DNA from 4 places in the Streptomyces africanus genome. Region 2 is predicted to be linked to each of the others. Evidence: riboswitches for the same ligand, from Rfam matches in the RefSeq annotation. Region 2 holds a riboswitch; each other region holds the start of a gene.
The links. Region 2 has a riboswitch for cyclic di-AMP ahead of QF034_RS19010 (M23 family metallopeptidase). Riboswitches for the same ligand answer to the same signal wherever they lie in the genome.
Positions count from the first base shown of each region.

Region 1: another riboswitch for cyclic di-AMP. It lies ahead of QF034_RS25055 (C40 family peptidase); the one in region 2 lies ahead of QF034_RS19010 (M23 family metallopeptidase).
Region 3: another riboswitch for cyclic di-AMP. It lies ahead of QF034_RS35320 (M23 family metallopeptidase); the one in region 2 lies ahead of QF034_RS19010 (M23 family metallopeptidase).
Region 4: another riboswitch for cyclic di-AMP. It lies ahead of QF034_RS30255 (M23 family metallopeptidase); the one in region 2 lies ahead of QF034_RS19010 (M23 family metallopeptidase).

Region 1 is NZ_JAUSYP010000001.1:5,365,552-5,373,168, reverse strand. Features, by position in the region: gene pcrA (DNA helicase PcrA) at 1-2,301, opposite strand, end outside; cyclic di-AMP (ydaO/yuaA leader) riboswitch at 2,592-2,765, shown strand; gene QF034_RS25055 (C40 family peptidase) at 2,774-3,943, shown strand; gene QF034_RS25050 (SLAC1 family transporter) at 4,054-5,067, shown strand; gene QF034_RS25045 (hypothetical protein) at 5,045-5,398, opposite strand; gene QF034_RS25040 (C40 family peptidase) at 5,822-6,889, shown strand; gene QF034_RS25035 (LuxR C-terminal-related transcriptional regulator) at 6,907-7,617, opposite strand, start outside.
Region 2 is NZ_JAUSYP010000001.1:4,108,128-4,115,744, forward strand. Features, by position in the region: gene QF034_RS19005 (aldo/keto reductase) at 1-567, opposite strand, end outside; gene QF034_RS19010 (M23 family metallopeptidase) at 686-1,717, opposite strand; cyclic di-AMP (ydaO/yuaA leader) riboswitch at 1,729-1,885, opposite strand; tRNA gene QF034_RS19015 (tRNA-Met) at 2,175-2,248, opposite strand; gene QF034_RS19020 (dihydrofolate reductase family protein) at 2,302-3,474, opposite strand; gene QF034_RS19025 (MarR family winged helix-turn-helix transcriptional regulator) at 3,591-4,106, shown strand; gene QF034_RS19030 (GTP cyclohydrolase II) at 4,259-4,900, shown strand; partial or broken gene QF034_RS19035 (MarR family winged helix-turn-helix transcriptional regulator) at 5,018-5,497, shown strand; gene QF034_RS19040 (ATP-binding SpoIIE family protein phosphatase) at 5,880-6,950, opposite strand; gene QF034_RS19045 (anti-sigma regulatory factor) at 6,950-7,393, opposite strand; gene QF034_RS19050 (STAS domain-containing protein) at 7,393-7,617, opposite strand, start outside.
Region 3 is NZ_JAUSYP010000001.1:7,696,457-7,704,073, forward strand. Features, by position in the region: gene QF034_RS35300 (helix-turn-helix domain-containing protein) at 1-159, shown strand, start outside; gene QF034_RS35305 (DUF6126 family protein) at 156-275, shown strand; gene QF034_RS35310 (tyrosine-protein phosphatase) at 297-1,094, opposite strand; gene QF034_RS35315 (alpha-galactosidase) at 1,274-3,349, shown strand; cyclic di-AMP (ydaO/yuaA leader) riboswitch at 3,660-3,821, shown strand; gene QF034_RS35320 (M23 family metallopeptidase) at 3,826-4,740, shown strand; gene QF034_RS35325 (DUF6250 domain-containing protein) at 4,933-5,649, shown strand; gene QF034_RS35330 (SGNH/GDSL hydrolase family protein) at 5,795-6,580, shown strand; gene QF034_RS35335 (serine hydrolase domain-containing protein) at 6,789-7,617, opposite strand, start outside.
Region 4 is NZ_JAUSYP010000001.1:6,524,400-6,532,016, forward strand. Features, by position in the region: gene QF034_RS30245 (M16 family metallopeptidase) at 1-1,048, shown strand, start outside; gene QF034_RS30250 (M16 family metallopeptidase) at 1,045-2,433, shown strand; cyclic di-AMP (ydaO/yuaA leader) riboswitch at 2,626-2,789, shown strand; gene QF034_RS30255 (M23 family metallopeptidase) at 2,803-3,588, shown strand; gene QF034_RS30260 (GntR family transcriptional regulator) at 3,777-4,472, shown strand; gene QF034_RS30265 (HPr family phosphocarrier protein) at 4,645-4,926, opposite strand; gene QF034_RS30270 (bifunctional acetate--CoA ligase family protein/GNAT family N-acetyltransferase) at 5,101-7,617, shown strand, end outside.

The sequences.
Region 1 (7,617 bases), 1.3 Mb from region 2:
GCCCGACGCCGACGAACGGGAGCGGGACGACGACAGCGAGGCCGCCACCCCGGAGACCGGGCCGGAGGACGCGGGCGCGGTGGCTCCCGTCCGCTTCCACTCCACGTAGGCCGGCGGGATCTCCTCCAGGAAGCGGGAGGGCGGGTTGTACGACGGCTGACCCCAGGCGCTGCGCAGGGTGGACCGCGTCAGATACAGGCGCTCCCGCGCGCGCGTGATGCCGACGTACGCCAGGCGCCGCTCCTCCTCCAGCTCCTTGGTCTGGCCGAGCGCGCGCATGTGCGGGAAGACGCCGTCCTCCATGCCGGTCAGGAAGACGACCGGGAACTCCAGGCCCTTGGCGGTGTGCAGGGTCATCAGCGTGATGACGCCGTCGCCGTCCTCCTCGTCGGGGATCTGGTCGGAGTCGGCGACCAGCGCGACCTGTTCGAGGAAGTCGGCCAGCGTGCCCCCCGGGGCGGCAGCCCCTGGCGTCTCCGTGCCCTCACCGCGCTCCTGCTCGAACTCCATGGCGACGGCGGCGAGTTCCTGAAGGTTCTCGATCCGGGTCTCGTCCTGCGGGTCGGTGGAGGCCTGCAACTCGGCGAGGTACCCGGTGCGTTCCAGGACGGCCTCCAGCACCGTGGCCGGTCCGGCGCCGGACTCGACGATCGTGCGGAGGTCCTCCATCAGCGTGTTGAACCGCTTGACGGCGTTGGTGGAGCGCGCGGCCATGCCGTACGCCTCGTCGACGCGCTTCAGCGCCTGCGGGAAGCTGATCTTCTCCCGTTGGGCGAGGGCGTCGATCATCGCCTCGGCGCGGTCGCCGATGCCCCGCTTGGGGACGTTGAGGATCCGGCGCAGCGGCACCGAGTCCTCCGGGTTGGCCAGCACGCGCAGGTAGGCCAGGACGTCCCGGACCTCCTTGCGCTCGTAGAAGCGGACGCCGCCGACGACCTTGTAGGGCAGGCCGACGCGGATGAAGACCTCTTCGAAGACGCGGGACTGGGCGTTGGTGCGGTAGAAGACGGCGACGTCGCCGGCCTTCGCCTCGCCGGCGTCCGTGAGGCGGTCTATCTCGTCGGCGACGAACTGCGCCTCGTCGTGCTCGGTGTCGGCGACGTAGCCGGTGATCGTGGCGCCCGCGCCCGCGTTGGTCCACAGGTTCTTGGGGCGGCGGGACTCGTTGCGCTCGATGACCGCGTTGGCCGCGCTGAGGATCGTCTGGGTGGAGCGGTAGTTCTGCTCCAGCAGGATCGTCGTCGCGTCCGGGTAGTCCTCCTCGAACTGGAGGATGTTGCGGATGGTCGCGCCGCGGAAGGCGTAGATCGACTGGTCGGCGTCACCCACGACGCACAGCTCGGCGGGCGGGACGTCGTCCGGGCCCGGCGGGACGTCGACGGGGTGCTCGGTGGTGCCGACGAGCTCCCGGACGAGGGCGTACTGGGCGTGGTTGGTGTCCTGGTACTCGTCCACCAGCACGTGGCGGAAGCGGCGACGGTAGTGCTCGGCGACGTCCGGGAAGGCGCGCAGCAGGTTGACCGTCGTCATGATCAGGTCGTCGAAGTCCAGGGCGTTCGCCTCGCGCAGCCGCGACTGGTACATCGCGTAGGCCTGGGCGAGGGTCTTCTCGAATCCGTCCGTGGCCTGGGCGGCGAAGTCCTCCTCGTCGATCAGCTCGTTCTTCAGGTTGCTGATCTTGGCGCTGAAGGACTTCGGCGGGAAGCGCTTGGGGTCGAGGTCCAGGTCGCGGCAGACCAGGGCCATCAGGCGCTTGGAGTCGGCGGCGTCGTAGATCGAGAACGAGGACGTGAAGCCGAGCTTCTTGCTCTCGCGGCGCAGGATGCGCACGCACGCGCTGTGGAAGGTCATCACCCACATCGCGTTCGCCCGCGGGCCGACGAGCTGCTCGACGCGCTCCTTCATCTCGCCGGCGGCCTTGTTGGTGAAGGTGATCGCGAGGATCTGCCCCGGGTGCACGTCCCGCTCGGCGAGCAGGTGGGCGATGCGGTGCGTGAGCACGCGGGTCTTGCCAGAGCCGGCACCGGCCACGATGAGCAGCGGGGAGCCGGAGTGGACGACGGCGGCGCGCTGGTTGTCGTTCAGCCCCTCCAGGAGGGCGGCGGTGTCCACCGGCGGGCGCGGGGCGCCGTCGCGGTAGTAGGCGTCCCGGTCCGGGGGCACGTCGAACTTCCCGCCGAACAGATCGTCCGGAACCGGCTCCGGTACGTGATCGTCCTCGGGTGGCGGCGGGGGCTCGTCCGCGGGGCCCCGCTGGGCCTGGAGGTCCGCCAGGAAGCTGTCGTCAAAGAGGCTGCTCATCGCTCTCCGAGTCTAGGGCGCCCCACTGACAGCCCGCCGCCGCCCTGAGCACATCGCCGAAAGACCCCCCTCGTCACCCTGCATCCCCACATGATCACGGCCTGCTACGGACGTCACAATCATGGACGACTCGTGACCAACCACCCTTGACCGGTCACTCTCGGCGACGCTCCGGGATAAGGTCACGAAAATGTATCGGGCATATCACCCATCAACCTTCACAAGGGCCACACCAGTTGGCTACCGTGCGGGCAGGCCGCACGACCCCCACCGGCGAACGTCGCCGGGCCGCGCGGCCTCCGCCGAGTCCGGTGTGCCGCAGCGGCAGCCGGAGCCGGGGACCCAACCGAGAACTCTGGGGTGAATCGGCCCGACTCCCTTCGCGGAGACGGCCGTAGGGCAACCCTTCCGATATACCCGCCCGAACCCGACAGCTAACCCGGTAGGCGGAGCATGGAAGGAGTCGCCTCCCTTGGCGTCGCACCGCAAGTCGCGTCCCGCTGGTACGCGCGTCGCAGGCATACGGACCCCCGCCCTGGCAACGGCGGCCCTCACATCCGTGGCCCTGCTGTCCCAGTCGGCCAACGCCGCCCCCGAGGCCGATGACAAGCCGAGTCTCGAGGAAGTCGAGAAGAAGGTCGACGACCTGTACCGCCAGGCCGAGTCGGCGACCGACAAGTACAACTCGGCCAAGGAGAAGACCACCAAGCAGCGCAAGCGCGTCGACACCCTCCTCGACGACGTCGCCGAGCGCACCCAGAAGCTCAACGAGGCACGGGAGGAACTCGGTTCCTTCGCCGCCGCCCAGTACCGCACCGGTGCCTCCGCCCCGGACACGGCGACGTTCCTGCTCGCGGACACCCCGCAGGACTACTTCGACCAGACCCAGCTGATGGGCCGGATGACCGGCCGTCAGAAGGTCGCGGTCGACGACTACGTCACCCAGCAGTCCGAGACGATGAAGAAGCGCCAGGAGGCCACCGAGAGCCTCGAGACGCTCACCGAGACGCAGGGCGACCTGAAGACGGCCAAGGCCACCGTCCAGCGGAAGCTCGCCGACGCGCGCGAACTGCTGTCGAAGCTGACCGCCGAGGAGAAGGCACGGCTCGCGGCGATCGAGCGGGAGAAGCAGCAGGAGGCCGCCCGCAAGGCCGCCGAGCTGGCCCGGCAGCAGGCCGCTCAGCAGCAGGCGCAGGAGCAGGCCGCCCAGCAGCAGGACAGCGGCTCCTCGTCGACGGGCTCCGGCTCGTCCACCTCGACGGCCCCGGCCGACTCCTCGTACGCCACCAAGGCCGAGAAGGCGCTCGCCTTCGCCCGCGCCCAGATCGGCAAGCCGTACGTCTGGGGCGCCGTCGGCCCCGGTTCCTACGACTGCTCCGGCCTCACCCAGGCCGCGTGGAAGGCCGCGGGCGTCACCCTGCCGCGCACGACCTACGACCAGGTCAACGCCGGCACCACGGTCTCCCTGGCCGACGCCCAGCCCGGTGACCTGGTCTTCTTCTACGACGACGTCACCCACGTCGGCATCTACATCGGCAACGGCATGATGATCCACGCCCCGAAGCCCGGCACCTATGTGCGCGAGGAGTCGATCTACTACGACGGCCAGTCGGCGATCCACAGCGTGGTGCGGCCGGCCTGAGGGCCGTACGTCATGGAGGGCACGCGCGCGTGAGGGTGCTCTCGCGTTTTTGAGACGCCCGCGCGCGTGCCCCGCTCGCAACGCGCGCGGCGCCTCCTAGCATCGGGCCCATGCCCGGCCCCTCCCCCTCCACCGCCTGGTGGGCGCAGCGCGCGCCGTCCGCCAGCGCCGCCGTGCTGACGACCGGCACCCTGTCCGTCGGTCTGGATCTGGCGGGGTACGGCGGCCTCTCCCGTATCGCTCTCGGTCTGGCCTGCGCGGCCTGGCTGATGCTCGCCGTGGACTTCACCCTGCGGCTGCTGCTGGCCGGCACGAAGTTGCGGTCGTACGCGAGGGTGCCGGGCCTCGTGGACACCGTGGCGACGGCGGCCCTCACCACCGTGGCGGCGACGGCCGTCCTGGGCACCGGCTTCTCGGCGGTCGGCTCGCAGGCTCTGGCCGCGGCCCTGCTGGTGCTGGCCCTCCTGCTCTGGCCCGTGGCGCTGGCCCGCCCCGCGCAGGACGGGGAGCGGCGCAGGCCCGGGACGGTGTTCGCGCGCTGCATGGCCACGCAGGGGCTCGCCGTGCTCGGCGCCACACTCGCCGCCACCGAGTCGGCCGCCTGGCTCGCCCACGCGGCTCTGGTGCTGTTCTGGCTGGGGCTCGTGCTGTACGTCCTCGCCCTGGCCCGTTTCGATGTGCGGCAGGTGGCCGAGGGGCGCGGCGACCACTGGCTCGTGGCCGGGGCGCTCGCCCTCTCGGCGCTGGCCGGGGCGCGGCTGATCAGCTCCGACAGCGCGCGCCTGTACCTGTGGAACGTCGACGACCGCGGCACCCTGCGCAACGTGACCGTCGTGCTCCTCGTACTCACACTGGCCGGTTGCGCCGTCCTGCTCGCCGCCGAGTTCCTGCGGCCCCGGCCCCGCACCGACATCCGCCGCTGGGCGACCGTGTTCACCTGGGCCAAGACGGCGACGGCGGCGCTGGCCGTCGCCGCCGCCCTCGACGTCTCCTGGCTCGACGGCCTGGGGGAGGTACTGCTGTGGGTCTCGGTGGCAGCGTGGCTCGGGGTCGCCGCCTGGGCGGTCGCCTCGTCCCGGGCCTACGCCGTGCCCGGCCGGGTCAGCTCCAGAGCACGGCGATGAAGACGTTCGCCGTGGTCAGCGCCCCGACCAGGCCGAACAGGCCCTTGTCCACCTTCTCGTCGTCCCTCTTCACGTAGACCAGGCCGAGGATCACGATCAGCAGGGCCAGTTTGACGCCGATCTTGAGGTTGTTCACGGACTGGTCGTCGGCCTGGTTGAGGCCGACCAGGATCACACCGGTGACCAGCATCGTCAGCGCGCCGTGCAGCATCGCGGGGGTGTAGCGGGCGGTGCCCTCGCCCATCGCCTTCATCTGGGTGAGGAAACCGCCCAGGAGGGAGGCGATGCCGATGATGTGGAGGCCGACGAAGAGGTGGATGAGTACGTCCATGGGGCCGGAGCCTAATCAGGGGCTCCGCAGCCGCCCGACACCGGCCCGGCGGATGCATATATGCGCCCTATAGCACCCGTCCGCCGCACCACGCCGCATGATTCGGCGCATCGGTCATCACGCTGAGTTGAGCCGACGTCGGCGAGAAGAGATCACGGTCGCATACGGTCACCGCCGGTCCTCTCGGGACACTTCCGCACACCCGCCACCGGGCCGCCGCGGCGAGGTTTAGCGTCCTCACCCAGGTGCCCGGCTCCCCACCGCCGCCCGGGCCAGGGGCGGCAGTCGGACACCACCGCCGAAAAGGTCCTGCGGCGGTCCGCTTCCCCTGTGCGGGCCGCCGCCGGACGCGCAGGCCGCCGTCCGCTCCCCCTGGCGGCCTGCGCGTCCGTCGGCGGTCGCAGGAAAGGACGTGGCCCCCAGGTGGCAGCGCACCGCAAGCCCCGCCGGCGCTCCGCGAGCGGCAACACGGCCCGTACGGCCGCCACGATCGCCCTCGCGGGCGCGGCGACCGCCACGGGCTTCGACGGCACCGGACACGCCGAACCCGAGCTCACCCCGAGCCAGGTCAAGGCCAAGGTGGACGAGCTGTATCAGGAGGCGGAGGTCGCCACCGAGAAGTACAACGGCGCGAAGGAGAAGGCCCAGGCGGCCGGACAGCGGCTGAAGGACCTCCAGGATCAGGCGGCCCGCAAGGAGGAGCGGCTCAACTCCGCCCGCGAGGCGCTGGGTTCGGTCGCCGCCGCCCAGTACCGCGGGGGCGGTCTCGACCCCGCGCTCCAGCTCGTCCTGTCCGACGACCCCGACCGGTACCTCGACAACGCCGAGTTCGTCGAGCGGGCCGGAAACCGGCAGCAGGCCGATGTCGCGCGCGTACGGCGGCAGCTCCGGGAGATCGAGCAGCTGCGCGGGGCCGCCCACATCGAGCTGACCTCCCTGAAATCCCGGCAGACGGAACTGAGACGGCACAAGAAGACGATCACCGGCAAGCTGGGCTCCGCGCGTCAGCTGCTGTCCCGGCTCACCGTGCAGGAACGTGCCCTCATCGGAGAAACGAGGGGCACGGACCGCGCCTCACGCTCCTCGACGGCTGCGCGTGACCGCCTGACCGTCCCCGGGTCCGTCAGCGCGCAGGCGCCCAACTCCCGCGCGGCCGCCGCCGTGTCCTACGCCTACCAGAAGCTCGGCAGTCCCTACGTCTGGGGCGCGACCGGGCCTGACGCCTTCGACTGCTCGGGCCTCGTCCAGGCCGCGTACCGCTCCGCGGGCGTCTCCCTGCCCCGCACGACGTACTCCCAGATCGACGCGGGCCGCCGCGTCTCCCGCTCCGAACTGCTCCCCGGGGACCTGGTGTTCTTCTACGCAGGCATCAGTCACGTCGGCATCTATGTGGGCAACGGCCGGATGATCCACGCCCCGAGCCCCTCCGCCCCGGTCCGGGTCGCCCCGCTCGACGAGATGCCGTTCACGGGGGCGACCCGGGTGGTCTGACCAGGGCTGTGCCGGGGTCACACCAGCCGGCGGGCCGTCGCCCAGCGCGTCAGTTCGTGCCGGTTGGAGAGCTGGAGCTTGCGGAGGACCGCCGAGACATGCGACTCGACCGTCTTCACGGAGATGAACAGCTGCTTGGCGATCTCCTTGTACGCGTATCCCCGGGCGATGAGCCGCAGCACCTCGCGCTCGCGCTGGGTGAGGCGGTCCAGGTCCTCGTCGACCGGCGGCGCGTCCGTGGAGGCGAAGGCGTCGAGGACGAACCCGGCCAGCCGCGGGGAGAAGACCGCGTCGCCCTCCTGGACACGGAAGACGGAGTCGACGAGGTCCGTACCGGTGATCGTCTTGGTGACGTACCCGCGGGCCCCGCCGCGGATCACGCCGATCACGTCCTCGGCGGCGTCCGACACGGACAGCGCCAGGAAACGGACGGGCTGCTCGGTGTCGGCCATCAACGGGGCGCAGCGGCGCAGCACTTCGACACCGCCGCCACCGGGCAGGTGCACGTCGAGCAGGACCACCTCGGGCCGGGTCGCGGTGATGACCGTGACCGCCTGGTCGACGTCCGCGGCCTCGCCGACGACCTCGACACCGGTCTGCTCGGTCTGGCCGATCTCGGCCTGGACCCCCGTACGGAACATGCGGTGGTCGTCGACCAGGACCACGCGCACGCGACGCCCTCCGGTGCCGCCGTCCGACTCCGCGGGCCCGGCCGCCTCCGCCGATCC
Region 2 (7,617 bases):
GCGGGAGACCAGGTTGTAGTGGGGTTGGAGGGCCACATACCGGGCGAGCCCCTCGCGGTCGGAGAACTCCAGGGAGGCCCGCAGCCGCTCCGCGGAGATGTTGGAGGCGGCGATGTGCCGCACCTTCCCGGCCGTCACGAGTTCGTCGAGCGCGCCGATGATCTCCTCCACCGGCACGTCGGGCTTGTCGAAGTGGGTGTAGTAGAGGTCGATGTAGTCGGTGCCGAGGCGCCGCAGGGAGGCGTCGGCGGCGGCCTTGATGTTGGCGGCGGACAGGCCCTGGAACTCGGGGTGCTGGCTGACCTTCGTGGCGACGACGACGTCCGCGCGGTTGCCGCGCGACGTCAGCCACTTGCCGAGGACGGTCTCGGACTCGCCTCCCTGGTTGCCGTCCACCCACGCCGAGTAGACGTCGGCGGAGTCGACGAAGTTGCCGCCGGCGGCGGTGTACGCGTCGAGGACGGCGAACGACTGTGCCTCGTCGGCGGTCCAGCCGAAGACGTTACCGCCGAGGGCGAGCGGGAAGACCTCGAGGTCGGAGGAGCCGAGCTTGCGAAGAGAAGTCATGCTTCGTGTCAACGGCCGTACGGGGGAGACGCATTCCACAGCGGACGCAAAAGTCCCGTGACCGCCCCCTGCACGCTCCCCGCACGAACTCCCCGCGGGAAGCCCGGAACGCCGGCGCTCAGATGTTCAGGCCCTTGCCCCGCAGCCACGCCATCGGGTCGATGCCGCTGTTGGACCCTCCGGTGTGGACCTCGAGGTGCAGATGCGCCCCGGTGACGTTGCCGGTCGCACCCACGCGGCCGATGACGTCGCCCGTGCTGACCTTCTGGCCGACGCTGACGCCGATGGACGACTGGTGCGCGTACCAGATCTCCGTGCCGTCATCGAGGGTCAGGACCGTCTTGTAGCCGTACGACCCGTTCCAGCCGGCCTCGGTGATGGTGCCGCTGTGCACCGCCTTGATGGGCGTGCCCGTGGGGGCGGCGAAGTCGAGGCCGGTGTGGTAGCCGGAGGACCAGTAGGCGCCGGCCTGACCGAAGGTCGAGGTGATGGTGTACGCGGAGGTGGGCAGCGTGTACTGCTTGGCGAGGGCGGCGAGCCGCTCGGCCTCGGCCTTCTTCCGGGCCTCCTCCTCCGCCTTCTTCTTGGCTTCGGCGGCCTTGGCCTTGGCTTCCTTCTCGGCCTTGGCGGCGGCCTCCGCAGCCGCCTTCCGGGCGGCTTCGGCGGAGTCCTGCGCGGCCTTGGTCTCGATCTGTTCCTGCTGGTGCTCGACCTGCGCCATGATCCGGGCGCGCAGTGCCTCACCGGCGCCGGAGGTGCCCTGCTCGGTGTCGGCGGACGCCGTGGCGAGGTCGCTGAGCGGGGTGGCGGAGCCTTCGGGGGTGTCGTCGTCCGAGATGAGGGAACCCACCGAGGGCAGGTCCGGAACGGAGATCGACACCGGCGGCTTGCCGGTCTGGGCGCTGGCCATGCCGCCCGCGCCCACGGCGGCTATGACGCCGACGCCCAGGACGGTGGAGCTGCGCGCGAGTCCTCCGCCGCGCTGCTTGGTGACGCGATGCCGGCCACGGATGGGGCGGATGGACTCCGCGGTGGGGTTCCATTCCTGGAACGGGCCCTCGTCGGTGTGCTGACCGCCGTAGCCGAAGGTTTCGGTGTCGCGCTGGTTCGGCGCGGACGGGGCCGCGGGGGCAGGCCGGTTGGACGCCACGTGGGCGTACTCCTTTCCTTCCTTCTCGCCTACCGGGTTAGCTGACGGGTTCGGAGCAGGAAGGTCTCCTACGCGCGTATACCGGCCGTGCTTCCACGGCGGCATCCGCTCGATTCACCCCAAGTGGTGGTTCCCCGGTTCCCTTTCGGGATTCGGCGCGTGCGCACGGAGCCGCCTTCTGTGACGGCTGGGACGACCGCGCTGCGTTATCGAACGTTAATAGACGCGCGGTGGGTATTCCAGCGGTTCCGCTTGATCATTAACCTTTTTCGCGCGGACCAATCTCCCATGACCGGTCCAAAACGGGCGAGTTGACCGCTGCGTAAGTGACTCACGGGTTTTGACGGTGCGTCAGTTGTGATGCGAAGCGGTGCGATTCACTCACCGACAGTAATGGCGAGCCCAGAGAAAACACCGAGGGCCGGAACCCTTTCGGATTCCGGCCCTCGGCCTTCAGTAGCGGGGACAGGATTTGAACCTGCGACCTCTGGGTTATGAGCCCAGCGAGCTACCGAGCTGCTCCACCCCGCGTCGTTGTGACTCCAGTGTACGCCATCCGCGGGACCGCTCGCGCACACCGGTGCTCAGCGGCGGCGCGGCAGGTGTCGGTTGGGTGCCTTGGCCTGCTCCTCGTGCTCCGGGAGGACGAGGACCTCCACTCCCCGGGCCGCCAGGAGGCCGCTGCCGTCGGCGTCCGCCACGAAGGTGTCCGGCTCGCGCCAGGCCGTGACCACGCGCTGTACGCCCGCGTCGAGGATCAGCCGGGCGCAGGGTGCGGGGCGGGAGGCCCGGCGGGCGCAGGGCTCCAGGCTGCTGTAGACCGTCGCGCCGGCGAGCCTGGGGTCGGCCGGGTCGAGCTTGGCCAGGGCCGCCTCCTCGGCGTGCACGACCGGATCGCCGCCTTCGCGGGAGTGGCCGCGGGCCAGTTCCGTGCCGTCGGCCGCGACGACCACCGCGCCGACGCTGAACGCCGTGTCCGACGGCGGGCACTGTGCGGCCAGTTCGCAGGCGAGGGCCAGCCAGTGGTGGTCGGCGGCGGCGGGCAGGGGGCCGGTGCCGGGGGCGGTCGGCTCGTAGCGCATGAGGACGACGTCCTCGATCCGCCGGGTCTCCAGCAGCCGGAGCCGCCCGGACTGGTAGCCGCCGGGTCCGAAGAGGCGGGGTGCCTCGGGGTCGCCCACGAAGAGCGGGGCGAGGACCAGCTGGAGTTCGTCGGCGAGGCCCTGGGTGAGGAGCTGGGTGTGGATCAGGCCGCCGCCCTCGACCATGAGCCGTCGTACGCCCCGGACGTCGTGCAGGTGGGTGAGGAGCCGCCGCCAGTCGAGGTCGGCGCCGAGCGGGACGACGTCGGTGGCATCGGTGGCATGGGTGCCATCGGTGGCATCGGTGGCGAGGCCGAGGGCACGGGCGCGTTCTGCGCCCTTGTCGGTGGTGTAGAGGACCTTCTGTCCGCCGGTGTGCCAGAAATGTGCCGCCGGGTCGAGGTCGCCGGAGCCGCTGACCGTGACCTTGAGGGGGTACTCCGGCCGGCCGGCGGCCGTGCGGGCGGCGCGCCGCTCGGGTGAGTTGACCAGCAGGCGCGGGTTGTCGGCGCGGACGGTGCCGGCGCCGATCAGGATCGCGTCGACGGACGCCCGGACCTCGTCGACCCGGTCGAAGTCGGCCCGGCTGGACAGGAGCAGGCGTTCGGGGCCGGTGTCGTCCAGGTAGCCGTCGAGGGAGACGGCGGCGGACAGCAGGACGTACGGATGGGGCATCGACGCTCCCGGCTCGTGGAAACTTGTGGCGGACGGCGGACGGCGGACGGCGGACGGCGGACGGCGGACTGACGGGCGGGCTTGGTTCAAGTTTGAAACAAACCTACACTGGCGGCATGACGACTCGCTGGCTCACCCCTGAGGAGCAACGCGCCTGGCGCGCGTACATCGCCGCCTCCTCACTCCTGGAGGACGCGATCGACCGGCAGCTCCAGCAGGACGCCGGCATGCCGCACCTGTACTACTCCATCCTGTCCGTCCTGTCGGAGTCCCCCGAGCGGCGGCTGCGCATGACCGATCTCGCCGAGCGGCTGAAGATCACCCGCAGCCGGCTGACGTACGCGGTGACACGGCTGGAGAAGGACGGCATGGTGCGGCGCGAGGCCTGCCGGCACGACAAGCGGGGCAGCATCGCGGCCCTGACGGACGACGGGTTCGCCGTGCTGGACCGGGCGGCGCCCGGGCATGTCGAGACCGTGCGGAGCTTCCTGTTCGACCGGCTCAGCGAGGAGCAGGTGGGGCAACTGGAGGAGATCTCCACGGCGATCGCGCAGGGGCTCCAGGAGGACGGGGCGCGGCCGGCGTCGGACGACGTGCCGTGGCGGCGGAGGTCCTCGACAGCCTGTTCGTGACTCACGTCACTGCGGACCTCGATCTCACCGCTTCTCGTTGCTTCAAATTTAAAGCAAGGGTAGGGTTCCGGACGTGGATCTGCTTCAAATCTGAAGCAGACTGCAAGCCTACGGCTGTGCAGCCGAACAGGAACGGAACCCGGAGGCCCCGCATGCCCGACACCCCCGCTGTCCTCGCCACCCCGCGCTCCCGCGTCCGGGTCCCGCTGCGCTTCCACGACGGCTACGAGGTCGACGCCGAAGTCGTCACCTTCCACGGCCTGGCCGACGGCCAGGAGCACGTGGCCGTCGTCCTGGGCGAGCCCGGCCCGGTTCCGCTGGTGCGGCTGCACTCCGAGTGCCTGACCGGGGACGTGTTCGGCTCGGCCCGTTGCGACTGCGGCCCGCAGCTGCGCGAGGCCGTCGAGCGCATAGCCGAACGCGGCGGCGTGCTCCTCTACCTCCGCCAGGAGGGCCGGGGCATCGGCCTCTACAACAAGCTCGACGCGTACGCCCTCCAGGACGAGGGCCTCGACACCTACGAGGCCAACGCGGCCCTGGGGCTGCCGGAGGACGCCCGCGACTACACGGCGGCGGCCCAGATGCTCCGGGCCCTGGGCATCGGCGAGCTGGACCTGCTCTCCAACAACCCCGACAAGGCCGCCCAGCTGCGCGACCTGGGCGTGGCCGTCCGCGACCGCGTCCCCACGGGCGTCTTCACCACCGCACACAACGTCCGGTACCTGCGCGCGAAGGTCCTCCAGACCCAGCACACGCTGCCGCTCGCCGCGCTGACGGGGCTCAGCGCGGGCTGAGCCTCCCGGCCCGGCCGGGTGCGCGAACGGGGCGGCTTGTCCCTCGGCTCATCGGGTACAGCCTTTGAAAGAGGGCGACCTCTGCAGTACCCGGAGCTTATGGAAAGTGACCGTTTCGTGACCGATCTCGGCGGCCCCGGCGACCCCCGGGCGAGGAGACGGGGTGATGGCCCGGAGGCCCTCGCGGCACAGATCGCCGACGCCGTGGAGAGCCTGACGGCCCTGTGGTCGGTCGCCGCCCAGGACGCGTCCCTGCGGCTGTCCCTGCACCAGCTGCGGGCGCTGCGCACCCTGGAGGCGGCGCCCGGCCTGAACCTGACGGCCCTGGCGGACCGGCTGGACATCGGCCTCCCCACGGCCAGCCGCCTCTGCGACCGCCTGGCGGCGGCCGGCCTCCTGGAACGCACCCTGCACCCCGGCACCCGCCGCGAGGTACAGCTCTGGCTCACCACGCACGGGCAGCACGTCCTGGGCGAGGTCGCCGGCCGCCGGGCACGGGCTCTGGCCACGGCACTGGCGGCGATGGAACCGGCGGAACGGGTGGCGCTGAGCCGGGGGTTGCGAGGGTTTCTGGCGGCACGGGGCGCGGGGGAGCCGCGCGTCGACGGGGCCGAGTGGGGTGACTGGGCGCACGGGGGTGAGGGGGCCGGCGGGGCTGAGCGGGGTGACCGGGCCCACGGGGGTGACGGGGCCGATGGGACCGACCGGGGTGCCCGGATCGACGGGACCGACCGAGATGACCGGTCCCAGGGGACCGGCCGAGGTGACCGCACCGACGGAGATGACCGGACCGACCGGACCCACAGAGATGACCGGCCCGACCGGACCGACCGGACCCACGGAGATGACGGCACCGACCTGGCCAACCGGACCGACCGGCGTCACCGCACCCACGCGGCCGACCCCACTCGCGGGACCGACCCGCCCGGCGGGACCGACCCAACCAGCCGCCCGTAACAGCGGCAGGCAGATCCGCCCCTCAGCCCCCCGCCCCGTGACGGCCCCAGACGCCCCCACCCCCGCCCAACACCGCCACACACGTGTCGTCCCGCACCGGGCGGGCCGCGCTGCCCGCGTCGCGGAGGACCGTCGCGGCCACCACCGCCGGGTCGCAGCCGAGGAGCACGGTGTCGTCGGGGGGCGTCCAGCGGCCGGGCAGGCCGTCGCTGTGCAGGACGAGCAGGCTGTCGTCCTGCCACGGCTCCCGCTGCACGGACACGGACGCGGGGGCCTGCGCGCCCACGATGCCGGGCTGGGACAGCATCGCCTTCCAGGTGCCGTCGGTGCGCAGCCGGGCGCCGACGTTGCCGATCCCGGCGAACTGCAACCGCCCTGACCCGAGCTCCAGTTGGGCCACGGCGACGGCCGCGCCCCGGGTGCGGCGCAGGGACCGGCCCAGATGCCGCAGCATCTCGGCGGGCGGCCGGTCGGCCACGTCGCGCAGCGCGTCCACGGCGGCGCCCGACGCCTCCGCGGCCTTCGGTCCGTGACCGAGCCCGTCGGCGAGCAGGAGGGTGTGGCGGTCGCCGGCGCAGACCCGGCTCCAGGCGTCGCCGGAGTACTCGGCCCGGCCGAGGGGGACGTTGACGCCACCGGCGCGCGGCTCCCGCGGGGGCGTCCGGTACCGGTCGGCGGGGGGTTCGTGGTCGATACGGGCCATGGCCACGGTGCCCCGGCCGGGGACGCTGTGCAGGTCGAAGTCGTTCGCTATGCGCCGGCACGTGCCGAGGCCCGCGCCCAGCGAAGCCGCGGTGGTGTAGCCGTCGCGCATCGCCGCCGCGACGTCCGCGATGCCCGGGCCGTGGTCGAGCGCGACGAGCTGCACGGACGGGCGCCGGCCATCGGCGGGTGCGCGCTCGACGAGGTTGATGAGGACGTACCCGCCGTCCGCGTGCCGCACCAGGTTGGTCGCCAGCTCCGTCGCCACCAGCGCGGCGGTCGCGATGCGGTGCGGGCCGAGCCCGGCGCACGCACCGGCCGCCTCGGCCGCGACCCGGACGTCCCGCACCCGGGTCGAGTCGTCGACCGGCACGTCCCACACCCTGCTCATCACGGCCCCGGCCGGGCAGGCGGCACGACCGTGGCCCAGGCGGTGACGGTGACGGTGGTTCCCTCGCCGGGCCGGCTGTCCACCGCGAACTCCTGGACCAGCCGCTTGGCCCCGCTCAGGCCGAGTCCGAGCCCGCCGCCGCTGGTGTAGCCGTCGGTCATCGCCCGGTCCAGGTCGCGGATGCCGGGCCCGGCGTCGACGAAGGCCAGCCGCAGGCCGGGCGCCGGCCCGGTGTCCAGCGGGGTGATCTCCACATGGCCACCCCCGCCGTGGACGAGGGTGTTGCGGGCCAGCTCGCTGGCGGCGGTGACGAGCTTGGTCTGCTGCACCAGGCCGAACCCGAGCTCGGCGGCGGCCTGCCGGACCTGCTGCCGTACCCAGGCCAGGTCGGCGTCCGAGCCGATCGGCAGGCTGGCCGGAGCGGCATGGCGGGAGGCCCGCATCACGGACTCCCCTCGCCCTGCCGCTCACCCGCGGTGAGCAGCTCCATCGCGCGTTCGACGTCCAGGGCCGTACGCAGTCCGGGCAGGGTGAGACCCAGCTCGACCAGGGTGATCGCCACCGCGGGACGCATCCCGGCCAGTACCGTACGGGCGGCCAGCAGTCCGGCTCCGGCGGCGATCTCGGCGAGGACCCGCCCCAGGAAGGAGTCGACGATGTCCACGCC
Region 3 (7,617 bases), 3.6 Mb from region 2:
CAGCTCGCGCCCGGAGACAGCGCCCACTTCGACTCGCTGACTCCGCACCGGATCGCCGCCCAGGACCCGGACGGCGTCGAACTGCTCTTCGTCCACACCCTCCTGCAGAGCCCCACGGCCGCCCTGTGCCTGGGCCCCACCCCGGGAGACACGCCGTGAAGGACATGGAGGAGAAGTTCCCCCGCGCCCTGTGGGTGCGGCTGTTCATCTACCTCGTCGTGGGGCACGTCTTCGCGGCCTTCGTCTATCTGCTGTTCGAGGTCGGAGCCAAGTAGCCGCCGGGCCGCCGCCGTACGTCAGTCGAGCAACCGCTCGCGCAGCCGCTCCCGGGTCTGCGGGGTGAGCCCGAGCCCCTTCTCCAGATAGGCGTCGACGCCGCCCCAGGTCTCCTCGATGGTGTCGAAGGCCGCCGTCAGGTACTCGGCGCGCGCGTCGAACAGGGGGTTGAGCAGCTCCATGACCTCGGGGGAATAGGCCGAGGCGGCGGAGCTGCTGCGGTGCACCTTGTAGCGGCGGTGCTTGGCGTTGGACTTCAGGTAGTCGTCGACGATCGCCTCGCGCTCGACGCCCAGGGCGAGCAGCGTCACCGCGATGGACAGACCCGCGCGGTCCTTGCCCGCCGCGCAGTGCATCAGGGCGGGGACGCTGTCCTCGGCGAGCGCGTGCAGCACCCGGGAGTGCTCGGCCGTGCGGCTCCGGATGATCGTGCGGTACGAGGCGATCATCCGGTCCGCGCCCTTGCCGTCCGCGAGGATCGCGCGCAGCTGGTCCAGGTCGCCGTCGCGCACCATCTTCCAGAACTCGGCGCCGTCGGCGGGGTCGCTCAGCGGCAGGTTCACATTGCGCACGCCCGGCAGCTCGACGTCCGGCCCTTCGAGCTTCTGGTCGGCCGCGTTGCGGAAGTCGAAGATCGTGTGCAGGCCCAGGGTGGCCAGGAAGGCGGCGTCCTCCCCGGTCGCATGGGCGAGGTGGCCGCTGCGGAACAGCACTCCCTGTCGCACCCGCCGCCCGTCCACGGTCGGCAGTCCGCCCACATCGCGGAAGTTGCGCACTCCGGCCAGCTCGGGCTCGGTCGACGGGACCTGCTGTGTCACGAGGGCTCCTCCCCTTCGGCGCCGCCGACGCGGCTCGTCGACGGGCACCACCCGACGATACGACATGCCTGCCTGGGGCAATGAGTTGTCCACAGGCGTTGCCGGGAGCCCCCGCGGCCCTTGATGATGTCGGAGCCTGGTCGCACCTGATCGGGCCTGTTCGAATCTGTGAGGCCTTGATGCTGGACATCTCCGAAGACGGTCGTACATGGGTGCTCTCCGGGCCAGCCAGCAGCTACGCCGTCCATGTCACCGACCGCGACGAACTGCTGCACCTGCACTGGGGCGCCCGGATCGGCCTCGCCGACGCCGAGGCCCTCGCCGTCCGGCCGCTGCCGGACTACTGGCCCTTCGAGTCACCGCTCGACGGGCGCGAGGAGTATCCGGTCGAGGGCGGCCCTCGTTTCGCACGGCCCGCCCTGTCCGTACGCACCGGCGAGCGGCGCGGCACGGAGTGGACCTACGAGGGTCATGACACCGAGGACGGTGAGCTGCGGCTGCGCTTCCGCGACGGCGGCCTGGCCATCACGCTGCACTACCGGATGCCCCCCTCGACGGACGTCGTCGAACGCTGGGTGACCCTCGACAACCACGGGCCCGCCGTCGAGGTGCTGCGCGCCGACTCCGCCACCTGGACCCTGCCCGACCGCGACACCTGGCGGCTGTCCCAGCTGCACGGCCGCTGGGGCGCCGAGTCCCGGCTGGAACGCTCCGGCCTCACCCACGGCGAGAAGGTCATCGGCAGCCGCCGCGGCCACACCGGCCACCAGCACCTGCCCTGGGTCGCGCTCGACACCGACGCGACCGAGGAGCACGGCGAGGTCTACGGATGCGCCCTGGGCTGGTCCGGGTCCTGGCGGATCGCCGTCGCCCAGCTCCCGGACGCACGCGTGCAGATCACCGGCGGGGCCGGGTACGACGACTCGGGCCTGCTGATGCTGGGCACGGGGGAGTCGTACACGACCCCCGTCTTCGCCGGGCTGTGGAGCGACGGCGGCCACGGCGGGGCCAGCCGCGCCTGGCACGCCTACCAGCGGACGTACGTGATCCCGGACGCCGACCAGGACCGGCCGGTGCTGTTCAACTCCTGGGAGGCCACCGAGTTCGACATCTCCGAGGAGCAGCAGCGGGCGCTCGCCGAGCGGGCCGCCGCCATGGGCGTCGAACTGTTCGTGGTCGACGACGGCTGGTTCGGGGCGCGCACCAGTGACCGGGCCGGACTCGGCGACTGGACCCCCAACCCCGACCGCTTCCCGGGCGGCCTCAAGCCGCTCGCCGAGCACGTGCACGGCCTCGGTATGCAGTTCGGCATCTGGGTCGAGCCGGAGATGGTCAACCCGGACAGCGACCTGTACCGCGCACACCCGGACTGGGTGCAGTACCAACCGGGACGAAAGCGGACGGAGTTCCGTAATCAGCTCGTACTGAACCTCGCCCGCGAGGGCGTCCAGGAGTACCTCTGGGAGCAGCTCGACGGGCTCCTGTCCAGCGCCCCGATCGACTACGTCAAGTGGGACTTCAACCGCTGCTTCACCGACGCAGGCTGGCCGGACGACCCCTACCCGCAGCGGCTGTGGGTCGACCACGTCCATGCCCTGTACGGCCTGCTGGACCGGCTGCGGGCCGCCCACCCCCAAGTGGCCTTCGAGTCCTGCTCGGGCGGCGGCGGCCGGATCGACCTCGGCGTGCTCGGACGCACGGACCAGGTGTGGACCTCGGACAACACCGACCCGCTCGACCGGCTCGCGATCCAGCACGGCTTCAGCCAGATCCACCCGGCCCGGGTCATGGCCGCCTGGGTCACCGACAGCCCGAACGCCATGCTCAACCAGCGGGCCAGCTCCCTGCGGTTCCGGTTCGTCAGCGCCATGGCCGGGGTGCTCGGGGTCGGCGGCGACCTCACGAAGTGGACGGAGCGGGACCTCGCCGAGGCGCGGGACTGGGTGGAGCTCTACAAGGAGATCAGGCCCGTGGTGCAGCGCGGCGACCTGTACCGGCTGCGCCCGCCGGAGGGTGGCCTGAGCGCCGTGCAGTACGCCCTCGGCGACAAGACCGTCGTCCTCGCCTGGCTCCAGGCGCAGCGCTACGGCGAGCCCGTTCCGGCGCTCCGGCTGCGGGGCCTCGACCCCGCGGCATCGTACGAATGCCTCGAAACGGGCGAAGTTCACCGGGGTGCCGTGCTGCTCCACCACGGGCTGCGGGTCGGTCTGCGCGGGGATCTGGACGCCACTGTCGTCCGACTTAAGCGCAAGTAGCCCTTCTGTCCGAATAGGGAGCGCTTCGGGTATTTAGGCATAACGTGCCCCGACTGTAAAGGAGATGAGGTCGGGGTGCGTGAGCATCGTCATATTCGTGACGATGTGTTGTTGCCATGTGCACGTAATTCTGGCGTTATTCAGGGGTATTGCGGGATGCGGGAGATCGGTAATCCACGCTCCGTGACGGAAAAGGTGTCGGCGCGTCAAGAAAAACGCCGTCAGAGGCAACCGCAAGCTTGTTCCTTTGCGTCCTGGTCGCTTACCTTCCACACCAATCCGGACGGACGCCTAATCCTGCCGCCGCCCGGAGCCCCACACGCTGACCCGACGTACGGCAGGAGCGGGGGACCCACAGGTAAGACGCCTGTTCCGGTTCCCGGAACGGCTTGGGGTTAAGCCGCGCCTCCGCGTGGCCGGGCATCTCCAGTCCGCACCCGACAGCTCACCTCGCAGGCGACGGAGAGGAATTCGCCATGCCCGCGAAGGGTAAGCACCGCCGCCCGAAGTCCCAGCGTTTCACCCGCTCCATCGCCGTCGCCGGAACCGGTGGGGCCGCTCTCGCCCTTCCGCTCATGGGGGCCGCCGGCGCCCATGCCGCCACCCCGCAGTCGACTCCGGAAAAGGCCGTCCAGTCCGCTCCGGCCGCCGGGAAGAAGGCCGCCGAAAAGGCCACGGGCGCCCGCTCGTACACCGTGCGGGCCGGTGACTGTCTCGCGAAGATCGCCGACGAGCAGAACGTCGACGGGGGCTGGAAGAAGCTCTACGCGGACAACCGTGACGCCGTCGGCGACGACCCGTCGCTGATCCACCCGGGGCTGAGGCTGGCGATCGGCAAGAAGGCGGTGAGCGCCCCGAAGGCCTCTGCCCCGTCCGCGCCGAAGGCCTCGGCCCCGAAGCCGTCCGCCGCCGAGTCGGCCCCGAAGGCGGAGACCGCCGCCAAGCCGGCCGCCGCCAAGCCCGCCGCCGAGAGCAACTCCAGTGGTTTCACTCTCCCGGTGACCGGTGCCACCGTCGGTACGCCGTACCACATGGCCGGCAGCATGTGGTCCAGCGGCTACCACACCGGTGTCGACTTCGTCGTCCCGACCGGCACCTCGCTGAAGGCCGTCGGCGCGGGCACGGTCGTCTCCGCCGGCTGGGGCGGCGCGTACGGCAACCAGGTCGTCATCAAGCTCGCCGACGGCTACTACGCCCAGTACGCCCACCTGTCCCAGCTCTCCGTCTCGGCCGGCCAGACCGTGACGGCCGGGCAGCAGGTCGGACTGTCGGGCGCCACCGGCAACGTGACGGGACCGCACCTGCACTTCGAGATCCGCACCACGCCGGACTACGGCTCGGACGTGGACCCGGTCGCCTTCCTGCGCTCGCACGGCGTCTCCGTCGGCTGACCGACCGCACCACCACCCGCCTGACACGCGACCGAAGGCCGGACCCCGATCCCCGGGTCCGGCCTTCGGTGTGTGCGGGTGCTGATCGGGCCAAGGGATCGACAGCGGGCGGCAGTTGGGACAGAGTGATCCCGACCGGAGTGCAAGCGCTTTCTGGAGCCTTCCAGGCGGATCCCCGAGGAGACGTGTCCCGTGCCGACCACTCGTAGAGCGTTCGCAGGCCTGGCCGCCGGAGCCGCCCTGGCGGCCCTCGTTCCGACGGGCGCCGCGTACGCCGCGCCCCGGCGCCATCGCCTCATCGCCCATGACGACTTCTGCCACGGCCTCGGCCAGTGGGCGACCGAACTCCAGGACGGCGGCACCGTCACCGCCTCTCGCGGCGTTCTGGAGATCGACGTGCCGAGCGGGGCGACCGTGTGGTTCAGGCGGCGGCTCGAAGGCCCGTACGTCCTTGAGTACACCGCCACGCCTGTCTCCGAGGGCGGGGTCAACGACCGGGTCTCGGACCTCAACAACTTCTGGAACGCGACCGACGTCCGCTCCCCGGGAGATCTCTTCGCCACGCCGCGCGGTGGGGCGCTGGAGGAGTACGACCACCTGACGACGTACTACGCCGGTTTCGGGGCCAACTACAACACCACGACCCGGCTGCGGCGGTACGTCGGGGAGCCCGGTGTCCGGCCCCTGATCTACGACTACACCGAGCCGCTTCTGGTGCCGGGTGAGCCGAACCGGGTGCGGATCGTCTCCGACGGTTCGACGGTGCGGTGGTGGAACAACGGGAGGCTCGTGTTCGACTACAGCGATCCGGAGCCGTACACGGGTGGGCACTTCGGCTTCCGGACCGTGTGGAGTCACTTCCGGATCGCGGGATTCCGGGTGTGGCGACAGACCCCCCGACATCGCTGACGGGTGGCCTATTCCGGAGTTGGTGAACACTTTAGGAGTGGCTTATCTCACCGTCCGTCAACCCCTTCCTACGGTCGCGTAAGTCACATTCGAAGGTGAATCATGTGCTGCTGTGGCAGACGATTCGAAGAGTGACAGCAGAGCAGTGATCGGGTCGTACGTGGCGGTGGGGGACAGCTTCACCGAGGGCGTCGGTGATCCCGGCCCCGACGGGGCGTTCGTCGGCTGGGCCGACCGGTTCGCCGTCCTGCTCGCCGACCGCCGGCCAGAAGGCGACTTCCAGTACACCAACCTCGCCGTGCGCGGGAAGCTCCTCGACCAGATCGTGGCGGACCAGGTTCCGCGGGCCGTCGACATGGCCCCGGACCTCGTCTCGTTCTGCGCCGGGGGCAACGACATCCTCCGGCCGGGTACCGACCCGGACGAGGTGGCCGAGCGCTTCGAGCGGGCCCTTGTGCGGCTCACCGCCGTGGCCGGCACGGTGATGGTGACGACCGGGTTCGACACGCGTGGGGTGCCCGTGCTCAAGCACCTGCGCGGCAAGATCGCGACGTACAACGGGCATGTCCGGGCCATCGCCGACCGGTACGGCTGCCCGGTGCTCGACCTGTGGTCCCTGCGCAGTGTGCAGGACCGCAGGGCCTGGGACGCCGACCGGCTGCACCTGTCGCCCGAGGGGCACACGCGGGTGGCGCTCCGCGCGGGGCAGGTGCTCGGGCTGGAGGTTCCGGCGGACCCGGAGCAGCCGTGGCCGCCGCTGCCGGCTCGGGGGCCTCTCGAGGTGCGGCGGGACGACGTGCACTGGGCGCGGGAGTTTCTGGTGCCGTGGATCGGGCGGCGGCTGCGTGGGGAGTCGTCGGGGGATCACGTGACGGCGAAGGGGGCGCTGTCGCCGGAGGACATCAGGATGCGGATCGCTTCGGTGGCGTGACGCCAGCGGCTGCGGCCGCCGTTCGCCTGCGGCTGGCTTGTGGGTCGGGGCCGCGCCGGGGCGTGTCCGTCCTCGGAACGGCGCGATGGGGTCACACACCGACTGACTGGCGTTGACGCGCCAACCGCTGCGGGAGGCCCCCCGCCACGTCCCCTTCCGTGCGTGCGCGGCTGCGGGCGTGTCTCGGCTGCTCCCCGACCCTTCCGGCTCAGCCCGTCGACGCGGTCCGCTCGGTCCGACCGCCGCCGAACACCTCCTTGACGAGCCTCTGTGTCGCCTTCTGGAACGGCTCGGCCAGGGACATCGCTGCGTCGTCCACGTAGTTCAGCGCGGCGGTCAGGGTCTTGCTGCCGTCGGGCGTGCTGTACATCAGCGCCGCGTGGCCCGTGATGCCGCCGTTGTGGGTGATGATCGTGCCGCCGGCTTCCGTGTCCTGGACGAACACCCCCAGGCCGTAGCCCGCCTTGGGATGCGACGTGCACATCTCGGCCAGCAGCGGGGCCGGCAGGAGCTTGCCCGCCAGGAGCGCGGAGATGAACGTGTGCAGGTCCTGGGTGGTCGAGATCATGTCACCGCCGCCGGAGATCCAGGAGGGGTTCTGGCGGGTGACGTCCACCGTCTTCTGCCGGCCGTCCTCCTCCTCGTACCGGTAGTAGGCGTGGGCGTGCGGCTCGGGGACCTCCTGCTGGGTGTACGGCGCCACGGTGCCCGACAGTCCGAGCGGCCCCAGGATCCGCCGCTGCATCTCATCGGCCAGTGGGCAGCCGGCGACCTTCTCGATCAGCAGCTTGGCCAGCACGTAGTTGGTGTTGGAGTAACTCCAGTCCGTCCCCGGCTCGAACCGCGCCGGCTTGGACAACGCCAGCCGTACCAGCTCTTCCGGCCGGTAGGTCTTGAATCGGTTGTCCACCCACTCCATGCCGGTGACGGGGATGCCCGGCGCGAACGTCCCGTCGTCGTAGAACTCGCCGGTGAAGTTGAACACCCCGCTGGTGTGCTGGAGCACCATCCGGACGGTGATCCGCCGGTCCAGCCCG
Region 4 (7,617 bases), 2.4 Mb from region 2:
GGAGGCCGACCGCATGGGCTCCCTGCTGGCGGCGCTCGACGACGAGTCGATGGAGAACCAGCGCGACGTCGTCAAGAACGAGCGCCGGCAGCGCTACGACAACGTTCCCTACGGCACCGCCTTCGAGAAGCTGACCGCCCTCGCCTACCCGGAGGGCCACCCCTACCACCACACCCCGATCGGCTCGATGGCCGACCTGGACGCGGCCACCCTGGAGGACGCGCGCGCGTTCTTCCGCACCTACTACGCGCCGAACAACGCCGTGCTCTCCGTCGTCGGTGACATCGACCCGGAGCAGACCCTGGCCTGGATCGAGAAGTACTTCGGCTCCATCCCCGGGCACGACGGCAAGCCCGCCCCCAGGGACGGCACGCTGCCGGAGGTCATCGGCGAGCAGCTGCGCGAGGTCGTCGAGGAGGAGGTCCCGGCGCGCGCCCTGATGGCCGCCTACCGGCTGCCGCACGACGGCACGCGCGCGTGCGACGCGGCCGACCTGGCCCTCACCGTCCTCGGCGGCGGCGAGTCCTCCCGCCTGTACAACCGTCTCGTGCGGCGGGACCGTACGGCCGTGGCGGCCGGCTTCGGCCTGCTGCGGCTCGCCGGGGCGCCCTCCCTGGGGTGGCTGGACGTGAAGACGTCCGGTGACGTGGAGGTCCCGGTCATCGAGTCCGCCATCGACGAGGAGCTCGCCCGGTTCGCCGAGGAGGGCCCCACGGCCGAGGAGATGGAGCGCGCCCAGGCCCAGCTGGAGCGCGAGTGGCTGGACCGGCTCGGCACGGTCGCCGGCCGCGCCGACGAACTGTGCCGGTACGCCGTGCTGTTCGGCGACCCGCAGCTCGCCCTGACCGCCGTACAGCGCGTACTGGAGGTGACGGCCGAGGAGGTCCAGGAGGTCGCCAAGGCCCGTCTGCGGCCCGACAACCGCGCGGTGCTCGTCTACGAGCCCGTCGCCGACGAGACCGGCGACGCGGAGACCGCCGAGGACGCCGACACCACCGAGGACACCGCAGCCGCGGCCCTGAACGAGAACGAGGAGGCGGCCAAGTGACCGAGCTCGCCACGATGGACTTCCACCCCCAGCCGCAGGCCGGCGAGGCCAAGCCGTGGGCCTTCCCGGCCCCCGAGCGCGGCACGCTCGGCAACGGCCTGACGGTCCTGCGCTGCCACCGCCCCGGCCAGCAGGTCGTCGCCGTGGAGGTGCTGCTGGACGCCCCCCTGGACGCCGAGCCGGCCGGCCTCGACGGCGTGGCCACGATCATGGCCCGGGCCTTCTCCGAGGGCACCGACAAGCACTCCGCCGAGGACTTCGCCGCCGAGCTGGAGCGCGCCGGCGCCACCCTCGACGCGCACGCCGACCACCCCGGCGTGCGGCTCAGCCTGGAGGTTCCGGCCTCCCGGCTCGCCAAGGGGCTCGGCCTGATCGCCGACGCCCTGAGGGCCCCCGCGTTCGCGGACAGCGAGGTCGAGCGGCTGGTCCGCAACCGCCTCGACGAGATCCCGCACGAGCTGGCCAACCCCGCCCGCCGTGCCGCCAAGGAGCTCTCCAAGGAGCTGTTCCCCGCGGACTCGCGCATGTCCCGGCCCCGCCAGGGCACCGAGGAGACGGTCGCCGCGATCGACTCCGCGGCCGTACGCGCCTTCTACGAGAGGCACGTCAGGCCCGCCACGGCCACCGCCGTGGTCGTCGGCGACCTCACCGGCATCGACCTCGACGCCCTGCTCGGCGACACACTGGGCGCCTGGACCGGCACCGCGGCCGAGCCGCGCCCGGTGCCGCCGGTGACCGCCGACGACACGGGCCGGGTCGTCATCGTGGACCGTCCCGGCGCCGTCCAGACGCAGCTGCTGATCGGCCGGATCGGCCCGGACCGGCACGACCGCGTGTGGCCCGCGCAGGTGCTCGGCACGTACTGCCTCGGCGGCACCCTCACCTCCCGCCTGGACCGCGTGCTGCGCGAGGAGAAGGGCTACACCTACGGGGTGCGGGCCTTCGGCCAGGTCCTCCGGTCCGCCCCGGACGGGACCGGTGCCGCGATGCTCGCCATCAGCGGCTCGGTGGACACGCCCAACACCGGCCCCGCCCTCCAGGACCTCTGGACGGTGCTGCGCACGCTCGCCGCCCAGGGGCTGACCGACGCCGAGCGGGACGTCGCCGTGCAGAACCTGGTCGGCGTGGCGCCGCTGAAGTATGAGATGGCGGCGGCCGTCGCGAGCACGCTGGCCGACCAGGTCGAGCAGCACCTGCCCGACGACTTCCAGGCCACGCTGTACCGGCAGCTCGCCGAGACCGGCACCGTGGAGGCCACCGCGGCGGCCGTCAGCGCCTTCCCGGTGGACCGTCTGGTGACGGTGCTCGTCGGTGACGCGGCGCAGATCAAGGGCCCGGTCGAGGCCCTGGGCATCGGCGAAGTCGCGGTCGTCGCCGCCGAGTAGGGGCACGCGCGCGTAGGGGCCCTGGTTGTCTTCTAAGGCACCAGGGCTCCTTTATGCCCGAATTAGTGCGGAGGTTGCGTGTCTGCCCTGTGGGATGCGCTACAAAAACCCGGATCCGTTTGGGAATTGAAAGTGGACCCGCTTAGGTTCGTCCGGGCTGTTCGTCAGGCAGTGCGCCGCACCCGCGGCACCGGACAGTCATCGCCGAGTCCCCGTACGGCGCGAGCCAGGGGAGCCGGGGACCCACCGCAGTCCCTGGGGTGAATCGGACGCCCGCGCGAGCCGCGAGGGGGTCCGTAGGAGACCTTCCTGCTCCGAACCCGTCAGCTAACCCGGTAGGCGAGAAGGAAGGAAAGGACCAGGCACTCCATGGCGTTCACCCGCGCCACCGGGAAGCATCGTCGTCCCAGCCGCATGCAGCGCGGCACGGCCCGCGCGGCGGGCGTCGCGGCCCTCGCCACCACCGGTGTCATCGGCACCGTGGCCGCCCCGGCCTTCGCCGCCGAGCCCTCCGTCGAGCAGACCGGCCTCACCCCCGTCGTCACCATGGGCGACACCGTGGCCCAGCAGATCGACGCCCAGGCCGCCGCCCAGAAGCAGGCCGCCGAGGAGGCCGCCGCCAAGAAGAAGGCCGAGGAGGCCGCCCGCGAGCGAGCCGCCGAGGCGGCCAAGGAGGCCAAGGAGGCGGCCGAGAAGGCCCGCGAGGCCAAGGAGCGCGCCGCCCGCGAGGCCGAGCGCAAGCGCCTCAACACCTTCGTGCCCCCGATCTCCGGCTCGTACGTCTCCACCGGCTACCAGGCCAGCAGCGGCCTGTGGTCCTCCGGCAGCCACACCGGTGTCGACTTCCACGCCGCCAGCGGCACCTCCGTCCACGCGGTCGGCATGGGCGAGGTTGTCGAGGCCGGCTGGGGCGGCTCCTACGGCAACCAGATCGTGATCAAGATGAACGACGGCACGTACACCCAGTACGGCCACCTGTCGTCCATCGGCGTCTCGGTGGGCCAGAAGGTCACCCCCGGCCAGCAGATCGGCCTGTCCGGCGCGACCGGCAACGTCACCGGCCCGCACCTGCACTTCGAGGCCCGGACGAGCCCCGAGTACGGCTCCGACATCGACCCCGTCGCCTACCTCCGCTCGCACGGCGTGAGCGTCTGACGGCGCACCACTCCGCTTCCCCGAGGCCCCGGCTCCCCGAGCCGGGGCTTTCGGCGTTTGTGACGCCCGGCTGTCCAAAAAATATCCCTGGATTCCGGTCCGCCGTCGGAAATTCCGGCTCATTGCAATAGAGTCACGGAACACGTGTCACTCGTCGACGTTTCACGGGGATTAAACGGAGGTCGGTCATGCGCATTCCGGCGCACTCGGTGTGCACGGCCATCCGGGACGACATCGTCGCGGGTGTCTACGAACGCGGCGGCCGGCTGACCGAGGAACTCCTCGCCCGCCGCTACGGCGTCTCGCGCGTCCCCGTCCGGGAGGCCCTGCGCACCCTGGAGGCCGAGGGTTTCGTGGTGACCCGGCGGCACGCGGGCGCGTGCGTCGCCGAACCCACCGAGCAGGAGGCCGCCGATCTGCTGGAGATGCGGCTGCTGCTGGAGCCGCTGGGCGCGGCCCGCGCGGCCCAGCGCCGTACCGAGGCCCATCTGAAGGTCCTGCGCGGCCTGGTCAGGCTCGGCCAGGAGCGCGCCCGCCGGGGCAACAGCGACGACCTGCGCTCCCTGGGCGGCTGGTTCCACGAGACGCTCGCACAGGCCTCCGGCAGCCCCGCACTGACCTCGATGCTCACCCAGCTCCGCCACAAGATCGCCTGGATGTACACCGTCGAGGCGCCGGCCGGGCCCGTGGAGGCCTGGACCGAGCACGGCGCGATCGTGGACGCGGTGGCGCGCGGGGACAGTGAGCGCGCGCGGGCGGTCACGGCGCTGCACACCGAGCGCGCGACGGCCGCGCACCGGCTGCGTTTCGGCTCCGCCGGGGAGCGGGCCGAGCGTGTGAGGAACTCGCAACATCCCGTAAACACGGCGAGCCTGCGGCATTAACACAAGAGCCGTATACAAAGAGGAAGTAATTCGCGGGGGATTATTTCTGCTGCCCGGGAACGGGAAATTCACGACCCGCGACCGGAAATGGCGAAGGGCTCGTCCGATGAATTCGGACGAGCCCTTCAGGGTGTGCCTGACCAGGTGTACCGGATCAGGCGCGGAAGAACGCTCAGACGGTCTCGGGCAGTTCCTCGAGACCCTCGGAGACCAGCTTCGCCAGCCGGTCCAGGGCGGCGTCCGCACCCTCGGCGTCGGAGGCGAGGACGATCTCCTCGCCGCCCTGGGCACCGAGGCCGAGGACGGCCAGCATGGAGGCCGCGTTGACGGGGTTGCCGTCTGCCTTGGCGATCGTCACCGGGACGCCTGCGGCCGTGGCGGCTCGGACGAAGATGGAGGCGGGGCGGGCGTGGAGGCCCTCGGCCCAGCCGACGTTGACGCGGCGCTCAGCCATGTGTTGCTGCCCTTCGGTTTTCAGGGTTGTCTAGACCAGTTTCCCATACGTGAAGCTGCCGGAGCGGTCCTGATGCACCGCCCCGGGTGCCGTCGGATCGCGGCCTCGACCCGACTGACGCCCTCCACAGACTGCCTCGCGCCGTTGTCAGACGCCAGACGTACTCTGGGGCCCATGCAGACCTCGCCGGACCGGCACGAGTATCCCGCCCACTGGGAAGCCGACGTGGTGCTGCGCGACGGTGGCACCGCGCGCATCCGGCCCATCACCGTTGATGACGCCGAGCGCCTGGTCAGCTTCTATGAGCAGGTCTCCGACGAGTCGAAGTACTACCGCTTCTTCGCGCCGTACCCTCGCCTGTCCGCCAAGGACGTCCACCGCTTCACGCACCACGACTTTGTGGACCGGGTGGGACTCGCGGCCACAGTCGGCGGCGAGTTCATCGCCACCGTACGCTACGACCGGATCGGCGCGGACGGAACGCCCGCGTCCGCACCCGCCGACGAGGCCGAGGTCGCCTTCCTGGTGCAGGACGCCCACCAGGGTCGTGGCGTCGCCTCCGCCCTCCTCGAACACATCGCCGCCGTCGCCCGCGAGCGCGGCATCCGCCGCTTCGCCGCCGAGGTGCTGCCCGCCAACAACAAGATGATCAAGGTGTTCACGGACGCCGGGTACACCCAGAAGCGCAGCTTCGAGGACGGCGTCGTCCGTCTGGAGTTCGACCTCGAACCCACCGACCGCTCCCTCGCCGTCCAGTACGCGCGCGAGCACCGCGCCGAGGCCCGGTCCGTGCAGCGGCTGCTCGCGCCCGGCTCGGTCGCCGTCATCGGCGCCGGGCGCACCCAGGGCGGCGTCGGCCGCAGCGTCCTCGGCAACATCCGCGACGCCGGGTACACCGGCCGTCTCTACGCCGTGAACAGGGCACTCCCCGAGGGACAGAAGGAGCTCGACGGGGTCCCCGCCCACCGCTCGGTGCGGGACATCGACGGCCCGGTCGACCTCGCGGTCGTCGCCGTGCCGGCCGAACACGTGCCCGAGGTCGTCACCGAGTGCGGCGAACACGGCGTGCAGGGGCTGGTCGTGGTCTCCGCCGGGTACGCCGAGAGCGGCACCGAGGGGCGCGAACGCCAGCGCGCGCTCGTGCGGCAGGCGCGCACGTACGGCATGCGGATCATCGGCCCGAACGCCTTCGGCATCATCAACACCTCCCCGCGGATACGGCTCAACGCCTCCCTCGCGCCCGAGACACCGCGCCCGGGCCGGATCGGCCTGTTCGCCCAGTCCGGCGCCATCGGCATCGCCCTGCTGTCCCGGCTGCACCGGCGCGGCGGCGGCGTCACGGGCGTGACCGGCGTCTCCACGTTCGTCTCCTCCGGCAACCGGGCCGACGTCTCCGGCAACGACGTCCTCCAGTACTGGTACGAGGACCCCGACACCGACGTCGTCCTCATGTACCTGGAGTCCATCGGCAACCCGCGCAAGTTCACCCGTCTCGCCCGCCGCACGGCCGCGGCGAAGCCACTGGTCGTCGTCCAGGGCGCCCGGCACGCGGCCGCGCCCCAGGGGCACGCCGTACGGGCGACCCGGCTGCCGCACGCGACGGTCTCCGCGCTGCTGCGGCAGGCCGGCGTCATCCGGGTCGACACGATCACCGAGCTGGTGGACGCCGGGCTGCTGCTCGCCCGCCAGCCGCTGCCGGCCGGGCCCCGGGTGGCGATCCTCGGCAACTCCGAGTCGCTCGGCCTGCTCACCTACGACGCGTGCCTCGCCGAGGGGCTGCGGCCGCACCCCCCGCAGGACCTGACCACGGCCGCCTCCGCCGCGGACTTCCACGCGGCCCTGTCGCGGGCACTGGCCGACGACCGGTGCGACGCGGTGGTCGTCACCGCCATACCGGCGGTGGGGGAGGGCTCGGTCGCGGACGCTGCCCTCGCCGACGCGCTGCGCTCCGCGGTGGCCGCCGCCCCGGCCAAGCCGGTCCTGGTGGTGCACGTGGAGCTGGGAGGCCTGGCGGAGGCCCTGTCGGCGGCGGCGAGCACGGCACCGCAGGCCGAGGCGGACCACCCTCCGCACATCGCCCCTCGCCCGGCATCCACGGAAGATCGACTCCCCACCGCCGAGGCTCCCGAAGGCGAGCACCTCATCCCCGCCTACCCCGCCGCCGAGCGCGCCGTCCGCGCCCTCGGGCAGGCCGTCACCTACGCGCAGTGGCGGCGCGACGCCGCCGACCCCGGCAAGGTGCCCGAGTACGAGGACATCGACCAGAAGGGCGCCGCCACGCTGATCGACGGGCTCCTCGCGCGCGGGCAGGGACTCACGCTCGGCGCGGACGAGACCTGCGACCTGCTCGGCGACTACGGCATCCAGGTCCACCGCGCCCTGCCCGCCCCCACCCCCGGCGCCGCCGCCGAGGCCGCCCGCGCCCTCGGCTACCCCGTCGCCCTCAAGGCCACCGCTCCGCACCTGCGGCACCGCGCCGACCTGGGCGGCGTACGCCTCGACCTCGCGGACGAGGACCAACTGCTCAGGTCGTACACCGAGTTGACCGAGCTGTTCGGAGTACCGGAGGAGCTGCGCCCCGTCGTGCAGCGGATGGCGCCGCGCGGCGTGGACGTCGTCGTACGGGCCGTCATCGACCCCGCGGCCGGAGCCGTGCTCTCCTTCGGACTCGCCGGGGCCGCCTCGCAGCTG